DNA from 3 places in the Bacillus sp. FSL K6-3431 genome. Region 1 is predicted to be linked to each of the others. Evidence: predicted binding sites of a transcription regulator. Region 1 holds the regulator's gene; each other region holds the start of a gene.
What was found. The regulator CtsR, encoded in region 1, represses protease genes until heat stress. The targets are predictions, from matches to a motif close to ATGGTCAATAAAGGTCAAACA.
Positions count from the first base shown of each region.

Region 1 (4,271 bases):
TGTTTCTACTTCTTTTTGGATCATTTCTGGACTAAGTGCAAGAGCATACAAAGCTTTCGCCGCAATTCCATCGCCTTCACTGACAAGCCCTAACAATATATGTTCAGTACCAATATTATTATGTCCTAATCGAATCGCTTCCTCCTGCGATAATGCCAATACTTTCTGTGCTCTCTCTGTAAAACGACCAAACATCATATAATCTCCTCCTAACAGTCTCTTTCATCTAGTTTTAAACGTTCTCGAATAAACGCTGCTCTCTTTATGTCGCGCTCAGTAGGACGGAGAGGTCCTCCTGCATATTGCTGTAGAAATCCCGGCTGCATTAAAATCATTAGTTCATTTAAAATATTTTTCGACAGATGCTTAATATATCCTGTATCTATGCCTAACCGTACATCTGACAAACATTCTGCCGCTTCTTTAGTCTCAATTATTCTGCTATTAGCAAGTATACCCAATGATCGGAAAACCCTATCCTCTAATTGTATGTTCGATGTTTTTACTAATGCTTCCCGTGCAGATCTTTCCTGTCCAATAATTTGCTGCACCACACTTGTTAAATCACCAACAATATCCTCTTCCGACTTTCCTAATGTAATTTGATTAGAAATTTGGAAAATATTTCCCAAAGCCTCGCTACCTTCGCCGTACATGCCTCTCACTACAAGACCTAACTGATTAATGGCTGGAATAATCCGATTCATTTGGCTAGTTAAAATTAGGGCTGGTAAGTGGACCATTACAGAAGCTCTTAGACCCGTTCCTACGTTAGTCGGACAACTTGTTAAATACCCAAGATCCTCATCAAAGGCAAAATCTACCTTAGCTTCTAAAACGTCATCAATCGCATTCGCTCTGTCCAACGCCTCTTTTATTTGTAATCCAGGATAAAGGCATTGTATTCTAATATGGTCTTCTTCATTAATCATAATACTTATGTCCTCATTGTCGGATAAGAGCACCGCTCCATGAGAAGCATGCTCTGCAAGACGAGGACTAATTAAGTGCTTTTCAACAAGCACTCTTTTTTGCAATGATTTTAACTCATCCACTACTAATAATTCCATCGAACCATATTGCTGAAAATCGCCATGGTGTAAAATCTCCTGTATATCGTTGATTACTTTTTTAGCATCTTCATTTGTAAACAATGTAGGAAATTTATAATTACGGAGATTTCTTGCTAGCCTAATGCGTGAACTAAGGATCACATCAGAATCTGGACCTTCTGCACACATCCAAGAGCTTACAGCCTTATTAAGGAACTTTTCGAGACTCATGAGCTTTTTCCCTCCTCATTTGTTAAATTATTTTCGAGGGAGCGAATTTGATCACGTACATTAGCGGCTTTTTCGAACTCTTCTTGTTCTATAAGCATGTTTAATTCAGCACGCAATTGTTGTACTTTCTTTTTTATATGAATAGAACCGCCAATTCTTTCAGGCACTTTTCCACCATGAATGATATTTCCACTATGAAGTCTTTTTAAAATAGGAGTTAACCGTCCCTTGAAGGCATAGTAACAATTTGCACAGCCGAATCTACCTGTCTTGATAAATTGTTGAAACGTCATTTTGCATTCACCACATTGGATAACATGTGCTGCGGTTGGAGGGTGTGCATGTTGCTGTTGCATAACATTATCTAAATTCAGAATGCCTGCAAGCAAATCATTAATCGAGAAACCTGCAGATCCATCCATCATAAAAAATTCACTTTTTTCATGTGCACACTTTTCGCAAAGTTGTATAACCATTTTCTCGCCATTCACAACTTTTGTAAAATGTAAGGTTGCCGGCCTTTCATTACATTCCTGGCATATCATCTTGTTCACCCTTTCGCTTCATTCATATTTTATTGCTTGAAGTAATGCTTTCAGCAACCTTGCTCGTAAGTGATCCCGATCAGGCAAATCAATATATATAACCGACCTATCCATTACACTTAACATTAATTTTGCTTCTTTCTCAGATACCAATCCTTCTTCAAGCAACCGGATAATAACATCTTGGGCACTTGCCTGACTAATTTTGCTACCTATTATTACTTTAAGTTGGTCAATTAAGTGCGCCTTATCATGAATTCTTACCCTTGTTATTCTTATATACCCTCCTCCGCCTCGCTTACTCTCTACCAAATAGCCTCTTTCCATCGTAAATCTTGTATTTATCACGTAATTAATTTGCGAGGGTACACACTGAAACTTATCTGCCACCTCACTTCTTTTAATCTCAACAATTTCTGTTTCGCTCATTTCGAGCACCTTTTTCAAATAACTTTCAATAATATCGGAAATATTCCGCATCATCAAGGCGCCTCCCTAACCAATGCTTGACTTTGACTATATTTGACTTAATTATACAAGAGAATATGTTATGTATGCAATTAGATAGGTTTAACATTATTATTCTATCCATACTTTGGAAACATGAAACCAAAATGAAGGACCATTTTTTGCAAAATCAATTAATTAATTTCGCAATGTTCGACAAGATTACAATCTTTGTAAAAAACACGCGTAAAAGCACTTAAAGTCTTACTAATTAATGTTAATATCATAAATTTAAAAATTACACTAGTTTAATCGAGAAATACACCGTTTCTATTACTAGCTGATAAAAGACAAAAAAGGCACGACACATATAAAATGTGTCGTGCCTTGATGCCTGGCAACGTCCTGCTCTTGCAGGGGGAAACCCCCAACTACCATCGGCGCTGAAGAGCTTAACTACCGTGTTCGAGATGGGAACGGGTGTGACCTCTTCGCTATCGCCACCAGACTTGCACACGGATGTGCTGACTTCTGTGTTGCCACATGACGTGACGATCTTAACAGAAGATCATTGAAAAGAACTTTTCATTCTTTCAAAACCAGATAAATGAGAAGGTAAACGTGTGAAACATCGATTTGATTCATATTAGATTAAGTCCTCGATCGATTAGTATCCGTCAGCTCCATGTGTCGCCACACTTCCACGCCGGACCTATCAACCTGATCATCTTTCAGGGATCTTACTAGCTTGCGCTATGGGAAATCTCATCTTGAGGGGGGCTTCATGCTTAGATGCTTTCAGCACTTATCCCTGCCGCACATAGCTACCCAGCGATGCTCCTGGCGGAACAACTGGTACACCAGCGGTGCGTCCATCCCGGTCCTCTCGTACTAAGGACAGCTCCTCTCAAATTTCCTGCGCCCACGACGGATAGGGACCGAACTGTCTCACGACGTTCTGAACCCAGCTCGCGTACCGCTTTAATGGGCGAACAGCCCAACCCTTGGGACCGACTACAGCCCCAGGATGCGATGAGCCGACATCGAGGTGCCAAACCTCCCCGTCGATGTGAACTCTTGGGGGAGATAAGCCTGTTATCCCCGGGGTAGCTTTTATCCGTTGAGCGATGGCCCTTCCATGCGGAACCACCGGATCACTAAGCCCGACTTTCGTCCCTGCTCGACTTGTAGGTCTCGCAGTCAAGCTCCCTTGTGCCTTTACACTCTGCGAATGATTTCCAACCATTCTGAGGGAACCTTTGGGCGCCTCCGTTACTCTTTAGGAGGCGACCGCCCCAGTCAAACTGCCTGCCAGACACTGTCTCCCAGCCGGATCACGGCTGCGGGTTAGAATGTCAGTACAGCAAGGGTAGTATCCCACCAGTGCCTCCACCGAAGCTAGCGCTCCGGTTTCTACGGCTCCTACCTATCCTGTACAAGCTGCACCAACATTCAATATCAGGCTGCAGTAAAGCTCCACGGGGTCTTTCCGTCCTGTCGCGGGTAACCTGCATCTTCACAGGTACTATAATTTCACCGAGTCTCTCGTTGAGACAGTGCCCAGATCGTTGCGCCTTTCGTGCGGGTCGGAACTTACCCGACAAGGAATTTCGCTACCTTAGGACCGTTATAGTTACGGCCGCCGTTTACTGGGGCTTCAATTCGCACCTTCGACCGAAGTCTAAGCGCTCCTCTTAACCTTCCAGCACCGGGCAGGCGTCAGCCCCTATACTTCGCCTTGCGGCTTCGCAGAGACCTGTGTTTTTGCTAAACAGTCGCCTGGGCCTATTCACTGCGGCTCATCTGGGCTATTCACCCAAATGAGCACCCCTTCTCCCGAAGTTACGGGGTGATTTTGCCGAGTTCCTTAACGAGAGTTCTCTCGATCACCTTAGGATTCTCTCCTCGCCTACCTGTGTCGGTTTGCGGTACGGGCACCTATTTCCTCGCTAGAGGCTTTTCTTGGCAGTGTGGAATCAGGAACTTCGGTACTAAA
Region 1 is NZ_JBBOCT010000001.1:3,397,199-3,401,469, reverse strand. It holds gene clpC (ATP-dependent protease ATP-binding subunit ClpC) at 1-198, opposite strand, end outside; gene MHB53_RS16470 (protein arginine kinase) at 210-1,283, opposite strand; gene MHB53_RS16465 (UvrB/UvrC motif-containing protein) at 1,280-1,828, opposite strand; gene MHB53_RS16460 (CtsR family transcriptional regulator) at 1,847-2,308, opposite strand; rRNA gene rrf (5S ribosomal RNA) at 2,668-2,783, opposite strand; rRNA gene MHB53_RS16450 (23S ribosomal RNA) at 2,923-4,271, opposite strand, start outside.

Region 2 (4,271 bases), 1.3 Mb from region 1:
ACTTTTGCAAATGGAGCTAGGCAGTTTGTAGTACAAGATGCGTTAGAGATAACATGATGGTTTGCTGCTTCATATTTAGCTTCGTTTACACCCATAACGATTGTGATATCTTCGCCGTTTGCAGGTGCAGAAATAATAACCTTTTTCGCTCCAGCTTCGATATGTTTTGCTGCATCATCACGTTTTGTAAAGCGGCCAGTTGATTCAACAACCACCTCAACGCCTAGATCTCCCCAACCAAGTTGTGCAGGATCACGCTCAGCAAGTACTTTGATACGATGATCACCAACAACAATTGTATCGCCGTCTACTGATATATTTTCTTCAAGTGTGCCATGGATTGTATCACGCTTCAACAAGTGTGCAAGCATGTTTGCATCTGTTAAGTCATTTACAGCTACAATTTCCACATCCGGATTATTTAGTGCTGCACGGAATACATTTCGTCCGATTCTACCAAAACCATTAATACCAACTTTTACTGCCATTTTAATTTCCTCCTTTATGATTAAACATTAAATCTATATTTAAAAGGTTGCATCCGAGTCGAATGTTCCTTTTAAAAGCTCTTTTGCTGCACCTTCATCCGTGATTAATATTGTCGAATTCGGTGCACTTTTCATGTAAGCCTTGATTGCTTTAGCTTTCGACTTTCCTCCAGCTGCAGCGATCACTTGCCGTCCACTATGAAGATCAGAAATTTGGATTCCAATTGTGGGGACCTTATGTACTATTTCCCCATTTTCATTAAAATAATAGCCAAATGCTTCAGCAACAGCTTTTTCTTCGATAATTTTTTTCATCGAGGATTCAGACGATCTTCGTCTTCCTGCCATTGTAATAGCATCGCCAATACCATGAAGAACAATATTGGATGATTTAATCAGCTGTAAAATTTCCGAAATTACTGGTTCTTTAAGTAGAGATTCGTATACTTCTCTACCTACCTGATCCGGGACATATAACACTCGATGGGAACCGCCGGTGTTTTCAGCCATTGTTGCGCAAATCACATTTGCCTGGTTCCTTACATCTTCTCCAATTCCACCACGAGCAGGCACAAAAAGCAAATTTCTTTTTTCACCAAGATGATTTGTTAACATCTCTGCAGTACAAGTCATCGTTGTTCCACCTGTCACCGCAATGACATTATCTTTGCTAAGACTACTACTTAATCGTTCAGCACAAGCTTTACCGAGTTCTTCTTTAACAAATGTAGCTGAATCACTGTCACCAGGAACGATTATTACTTCGGATATACCTAATATTTCTTTAAGTTCATGCTCCAACTGACGGATACCTGTTAATTCACCCATCGTCTTATCAAGTTCCGCAAGTAGTTTCTTTCCTTTATTGGTCACCATCATTCCAGCTGTTTTTACAACAATTAGGTGTTGGGACTTTAAAAAATCAGCTTCACTTCTTAAAGTCCGTTCTGTCATTCCTAGCATTTCCGCTAGCGTTCGACGTCCCACTGGTTCCGTTAAGCGTATAGAGCGCAATATCTGATAACGTTTTTGCATGACAACCAGCAAGTCAGGCACAATTTTCGATTGTATTTTTAAAAAATCATGCATAATTATTGCTCCTTCACCCTCCTAGGTCATACAACGTCCCAGCCAGACATAAAACGTCCCATCTTGGGTAAAAAAATAAGTTCCTGCTTACTTATATAATAGCATGATGAAAATTAAATATCAATTAAGGTGTTCTTGCACTTTTTCCTCAATAGTAAGTAAATCAATTATCCCTTCCTGAATCACTTCACCATCTATTTTAACTACTGGGATGTTTATTCCGTATTTTTCCATCCAATCCTCATTTGTTTCTATATCATTTGTAATTATTTCAAAGTTATACTCTTTCTGTAGTATTTCCAAGATTAATTTTGCATCATCACATAGTGAACAGCCTTTTTTTGTATAGAAAATTACTTTCATTGTAATCGCTCCATCCATTAATCTCAAAAAAATACCCACATGATCTAGTGGGTATTTTATCGTTATCTAGTTATTAAATTATGTACTTCTTACGATCTCATTTTTTACGTTTTAACAACCTTATAACCATTGATGTTCAACATATTTATGCCCTCGGCGGGAATCGAACCCACATCGCAAGCTTCGGAGGCTTGCGTGTTATCCGTTACACTACGAGGACTAAGTATTTTTATCGTACGATTAATAATTATAAGTCAAATAACTAACCATTGCAAGCACTTTTTGTTTAAAATAATAGAGAATGGTTAACTATGTTATGGTATGAACTTTATTTGTTAAATTTGAATTCATTCATTTGACCTTTACTGACCATCGATGTATGATTATATTACATCGAATGTAAACAGACTGTAGTTGCAATAACCATCTGATTTTTTATAAGGAGGAAAATTACATGAATTTAATTCCAACAGTTATTGAACAAACAAGCCGTGGGGAGCGGGCGTATGATATTTATTCCCGATTATTAAAAGATCGCATTATTATGCTTGGTAGTGCAATTGACGATAATGTAGCTAACTCAATTGTTGCACAATTATTATTCTTGGAAGCTGAAAACCCTGAGAAAGACATCTCTATTTATATTAACAGCCCAGGTGGAAGCATTACCGCTGGTATGGCAATTTATGACACAATGCAATTTATTAAACCTGATATCCAAACAATTTGTATCGGGATGGCTGCATCTATGGGCTCATTCTTACTTTCAGCAGGTACAAAAGGAAAACGCTATGCTTTGCCTAACAGTGAGGTTATGATTCATCAACCACTTGGTGGTGCACAAGGTCAAGCAACTGAAATCGAGATTGCTGCGAAACGCATCCTCTTCTTGCGTGAAAAGTTAAATCAAATTTTGTCTGATCGCACAGGCCAGCCAATTGACGTGATCCAACGAGATACAGATCGCGACAACTTTATGACAGCTGATAGAGCGAAAGAATACGGCTTGATTGATCACATTTTACAACGCCATGAAGAAATTGAGAAAAAGTAAATCATCATTCATGGAAAAACGCTTGGGGGAAATTTCACCTCAAGCGTTTTTTGTGTTTACACTTCTTGAAACTGAATATGATGTAACCTCGCAAAGATACCATCATGTTTAACTAGTTCAGAGTATGTTCCATCCTCCGCTATCCCATCTTCTGTTACAACCACTACTCTGTCTGCATCCCGTATCGTTGCCAATCGGTGTGCAATGATAAGTGTTGTCCGATTTTCAGCCAACTCGTTTAATGCTTGTTGAATTATTTTTTCTGTTTCCGTATCAAGCGCGGAAGTTGCCTCATCAAGAATAAGTATCGGTGGATTTTTCAAAAACATACGTGCAATTGCTAGTCTTTGCTTTTGACCTCCGGATAATTTCAAACCGCGTTCGCCAATTTGCGTCTCATATCCATCAGGTAAAACAGCAATAAAATCTTCCAAATGCGCTTTACGAGCTGCATCATGGATTTCTGATTCACTTGCATCTTTTTTTCCATAGGCAATATTTTCGCGAATTGTTCCAGTAAATAAGAAGACATCCTGTTGAACAATCCCAATTTGCGAACGAAGTGAATGCTTCGTCATATCTCTAACATCGATACCATCAATGGATATAGCACCTTCATTCACATCATAAAATCTAGGAATTAAAGAACAAATCGTTGTTTTTCCTGCGCCAGACGGTCCGACAAAGGCCACCGTCTCTCCCGCGCGAATATTTAAATTAATATCCTCTAATACCGCTTGATGTTCATCATACTTGAAATAAACATCATGAAAGCTGATATCCCCCATTAACCCATCTACTTTTTCCGCATTTGGGCGATCCTGTATTTCCGGCTCCTGTTCAATCAAATCACGAAAGCGCCTGAAACCCGCCATTCCTTTCGGGTACAGCTCGAGCAATGCACTAATTTTATCAATGGGCTTTATTAAGACGTTAATGTACAAAACAAAACTGACAAGTTCCCCATATGAAAGCTTTCCGTTAAAACTAAACCAAGCACCTACTACAAGTACTAACAACGTAACAATACGCGTCATCATATAAATACTGGAATGGGTTCCAGCCATGACTTTATAGGCAAAAAGCTTCGCTAGTCTAAAACTATCATTATCTTTTTTAAAACGCTCAATTTCAAACTCTTCATTTGTAAAAGACTGAACAACCCTTGCACCAGAAACACTATCTTCTACACGCGCATTCACATCCGCAATTTTCCCATACATGTTTCTCCAGGCATTATTCATTTTCACATTACAAAACGTGACTAGCCAAATTAG
Region 2 is NZ_JBBOCT010000001.1:2,075,712-2,079,982, forward strand. It holds gene gap (type I glyceraldehyde-3-phosphate dehydrogenase) at 1-488, opposite strand, end outside; gene MHB53_RS10745 (sugar-binding transcriptional regulator) at 528-1,577, opposite strand; gene MHB53_RS10750 (glutaredoxin family protein) at 1,698-1,940, opposite strand; tRNA gene MHB53_RS10755 (tRNA-Arg) at 2,089-2,160, opposite strand; gene clpP (ATP-dependent Clp endopeptidase proteolytic subunit ClpP) at 2,395-2,994, shown strand; gene MHB53_RS10765 (ABC transporter ATP-binding protein) at 3,051-4,271, opposite strand, start outside.
Region 2: clpP (ATP-dependent Clp endopeptidase proteolytic subunit ClpP) is a predicted target of CtsR. The motif match lies at 2,293-2,313, and genes of this name have one in related genera.

Region 3 (4,271 bases), 2.1 Mb from region 1:
GCTCTGTAACCGTTTCTTTCAGCTCGTTTACAAGTAGTTCAACGATTGATAATAGTTGTTCTTGTTCAAGTTTATTGAATTCGATAATATTGTCAAAGCGGTTTAGAAACTCAGGTTTGAAAAATAAACCTAAAGAAGCAAGGATATCTGTTTCTTTTATTGCATTGCTTTTCCCGAATCCAACTTGAATATCTTTTTTACCTGTTCCAGCATTACTCGTCATGATAATTACAGTATCTGTAAAGCTTACTGTTCTGCCTTGACTATCTGTCAGGCGGCCGTCTTCAAGAATTTGTAGAAACATATGTTGCACATCAGGATGTGCTTTTTCAATTTCATCAAGAAGAAGAATGCTATATGGGTTCCGGCGAACCCGCTCAGTTAATTGGCCTGCTTCATCATGTCCAATATATCCAGGGGGAGAACCAATTAATTTGGAGACACTATGTTTTTCCATATATTCACTCATATCGAGTCGAATGAATGCAGATTCGGATCCAAATAATTCCTCGGCTAAAGTTTTTGCTAATTCTGTTTTACCGACACCTGTAGGTCCTACAAATAGGAATGATCCAATCGGCCGTTTTTTTGTTTTTAATCCAGCTCTACTACGTCTAATTGCCTTAGCGACTCTATTCACCGCTTCGTCTTGGCCAATTACTCTTGTGGCTAAATTTGCTTCGATATATTGCATTTTTTTCTGTTCATCGCTCTGAAGCTTACCAACTGGAATACCCGTTTTACCCTCTAGAATAGCATGTATATGTTCAACCTCTACGGCAATGCGACTATTTGATGTCTCTTCCTTTAACGACTGCACTAGTTCGTTTTCCTCATCTCGAAGTTTAGCTGCTATTTCATAGTTTTCAGTTGATAATACTTTTTCTTTTTCCTTTTCTAGTTCAACTAAACGTTGTTGAATAGCTTCTTTATCCGTTTCTTTCAATGTTAAGTTTAACTTAGACCCTGCCTCATCCATAAGATCAATTGCTTTATCTGGAAGATGACGATCTTGAATGTAGCGGTCCGATAGTTCAACGCAAGCTTTTAAAACTTCCTTGCTGTAAGAGACTTGATGGAAAGCTTCATATTTATCTTTTAGGCCTAATAGTATTTCTACTGACTTTTCCAGAGTTGGTTCATCAACTTGGATAGGCTGAAAACGTCTTTCTAATGCGGCATCTTTTTCAATTTTACGATATTCTTTTAATGTTGTAGCACCAATCACTTGTAGTTCGCCTCTAGCTAATGCGGGTTTTAATATATTACCTGCATCCATTGATCCTTCGGCAGACCCAGCTCCAACAAGTAGATGAATTTCATCGATAAAGAGTAGAATGTTTTTCCGTTCCTGCAATTCTGAAATTAATTGCTTCATTCGCTCTTCGAACTGACCACGTATCCCGGTATTTGTAACGAGTGAAGCAACGTCTAACAAATAGACTTGCTTATTTTTTAATTTAGCTGGTACATCTCCAGCGATAATTTTCCCAGCTAATCCTTCTGCTATTGCTGTTTTACCTACCCCGGGTTCACCAATTAATACGGGATTATTTTTATTGCGACGATTTAAAATTTCAATCATTCTATTTACTTCATCATCTCGGCCAATAACAGGGTCAACTAAACCAGCTTTAGCAGCATTATTTAAGTTTCTTCCAAACTGATCAAGAATCCCATTTTGTTTATTCGGATCTTCTGCCTTTTGCTTAGCGAAATCTTCGGGACGTGAGTTGTTATCACCCAATTGATTAAACATATCGGAAAAACTATTAAAACCTCCAAGAGGGGAACCAGTCATAGGAGCCTCGAATTTTTTCTTTTCTTCCGCGAAGCAAGAAGAACATAAAGGTATCGTTTGTTCATTACCATTCATATTTAAATGTAATTGAATATTAGCTTCGTTATGTTTGCATTTTGAACACATCATATAAAATCAATCCTCCATATAAGTATTGACTTGATCAATTTTGACCAAAGTTACAAAAAAACATTGACCAATATTGATCATGCCTTTATTATACACTGACCTATTTTGACTTTCAATTGTTTTGCTTACTTTTTGGATTTTATTCAGGGCATGTACATAGGATGTAATGAGAGAGGGATATATTGAAAGGTGGAGGTGGCTTGAAAAAATGGACAGGGGCTTTCCAAATAGCCGCTGTATATGTCGGAACAGTAATTGGCGCAGGCTTTGCAACTGGAAAAGAAATTGTGGCGTTTTTTACGCGTTTTGGCTTTCATGGCTTTTTGGCTATATTACTTGCTGGTTATTTATTTATTTTCCTTGGATCGAAAATAATGACGAAAGCAATTGAAATTCAAGCAACTTCATTTGAGGAATTTAATAAATACTTATATGGTAAAAAAATATCCGGTGTAATGAATATATTTACATTGCTAATGCTTTTAGGCATATGCGCTGTGATGATGGCAGGTGCAGATGCATTATTTACGGAACAACTAGGTTATTCAAAATCTACTGGAGCGATTTTAACAGGCATCCTAGCCATAATAGTAATGGCAGTAGGGGCAAAAGGTTTATTTGCAGTTAATTCTTTTGTCGTACCGGCACTAATATTATTCTCATTTATATTAATGCTTAAATCTGTTCCGACAACTGGATATCTTGAAACCTTTTTCTCAGTACCCACAACACCAACACCGATACACACGATCATCTCTGCATTTTCCTATGCTGCATTAAACCTTGCATTAGCTCAAGCAGTGCTCGTGCCGATTGCAGTAGAAATGAACGACAAAGCTACGGTGAGACTCGGTGGAATAATTGGTGGTTTCTTACTTACCTTTGTGTTAATAACAAGTCATATTACATTATTGACGCTCCCAAACTTTACAACATTTGATATCCCTATGGCCGTCGTTGTTAAACATGCTGCAAGTAGTCTCTATCTATTATATGTTGCGGTCATTTATGGTGAAATATTTACATCTGTGATCGGAAATATGTATGGAATTGAACGACAAATTCGTAAGTATCTTCGAATTAATAGTTTATTAATTTATGGTGGAATACTTCTTGTAGTATATGTTATTGGCTTAGTTGATTATGGATTTTTACTCCAACTTTTATATCCACTGTTTGGATATGTAAGTCTCATATTTTTATTCATTTTAGCGTTAAAGCCCACGAAAAAAGCATAAAAAAGATGCAGCTTCTAATTCAAAAAGGAATCAGGCTGCATTTTCCGTTTATTATGCCAAAGGTATAATAATTAATAGTAGTAGATCAAATATTAGATGAGAAATAATGAGTAGTGGCATGCTTCTTTTCCAAACATAAAGGCTTCCCCAAACAATGGCACTAATAAACGCTGCAATCATAAGAAGGGGATAACCGGAAAAAGCAAAAACGGCGGCATTTAATGTCGCGGCAATGAATACGGCAACTTTGAAGTTCATATATCTCATTAATCTTTTTTGAACAAATCCTCTCCAGAAAATTTCTTCGCCGGGAATGATGATTAAAAATAATACGAGGTAATGCCACATCCACTCAAATGAAAAGACTGTGTATATTTTAGCAATTTGTTTATCGAAAGAACCCGGTAGTAATGTTAACATGCTGTCGCCCACATAAAATAAGATGTATAAAGCAATTCCAGATGATATGCCGAAAATAAAATATTCTTTAGGTGACGCTTTGTCTTCGATTTTTTCACTAATGATAGAAATGCTTATTAAAAATAACATTGCGGCGGTATATAAATACCAAAATACTCCCTTACTATCAAAAGCTATGTAGATGAGTAAGTAGGCTAAGATAAAACCGCCTAATAATTTAATATCTGTAAAACTTTTTTTCATAGTCGTTTCCTTTCTAATTGGATAACCAAGTCGCACATAAAAACACAACGGATTCTAAGACATACATTCTAGCCTTAAACGTACATAAGTGTTCTTCCCTTAAACTAGAATAACAAGTGGTTGCTAAATAGCCTAGTAATAGTTGGAACTTCGGTCCATGTGTGGATGTCGGGATTTGTGATGCGACGCAAGCACGACGCATATGCTATACTTACAGTGTTCAAGAGTAATAAGAGAAAAAGCAAGCGGAAGCCTGCCTTTTTAAACATTCAATGATTCTTTAATTATTTTATAATTTTTATGATTAACAACCGTTTTCTCTTCTAATTCTAGTTCATGGAAATTATCCATGTACGTCAGGTTAACAATGACTGAATTTTCGTTTACTTTCTCGACAACACCAGTTAAACCTTCTTTAAATTCAATTACATTTCCCAGTT
Region 3 is NZ_JBBOCT010000001.1:1,336,456-1,340,726, reverse strand. It holds gene MHB53_RS06750 (ATP-dependent Clp protease ATP-binding subunit) at 1-1,930, opposite strand, end outside; gene MHB53_RS06745 (YkvI family membrane protein) at 2,131-3,168, shown strand; gene MHB53_RS06740 (CPBP family intramembrane glutamic endopeptidase) at 3,220-3,831, opposite strand; gene MHB53_RS06735 (YkvS family protein) at 4,093-4,271, opposite strand, start outside.
Region 3: MHB53_RS06750 (ATP-dependent Clp protease ATP-binding subunit) is a predicted target of CtsR. The motif match lies at 1,958-1,978, and genes of this name have one in related genera.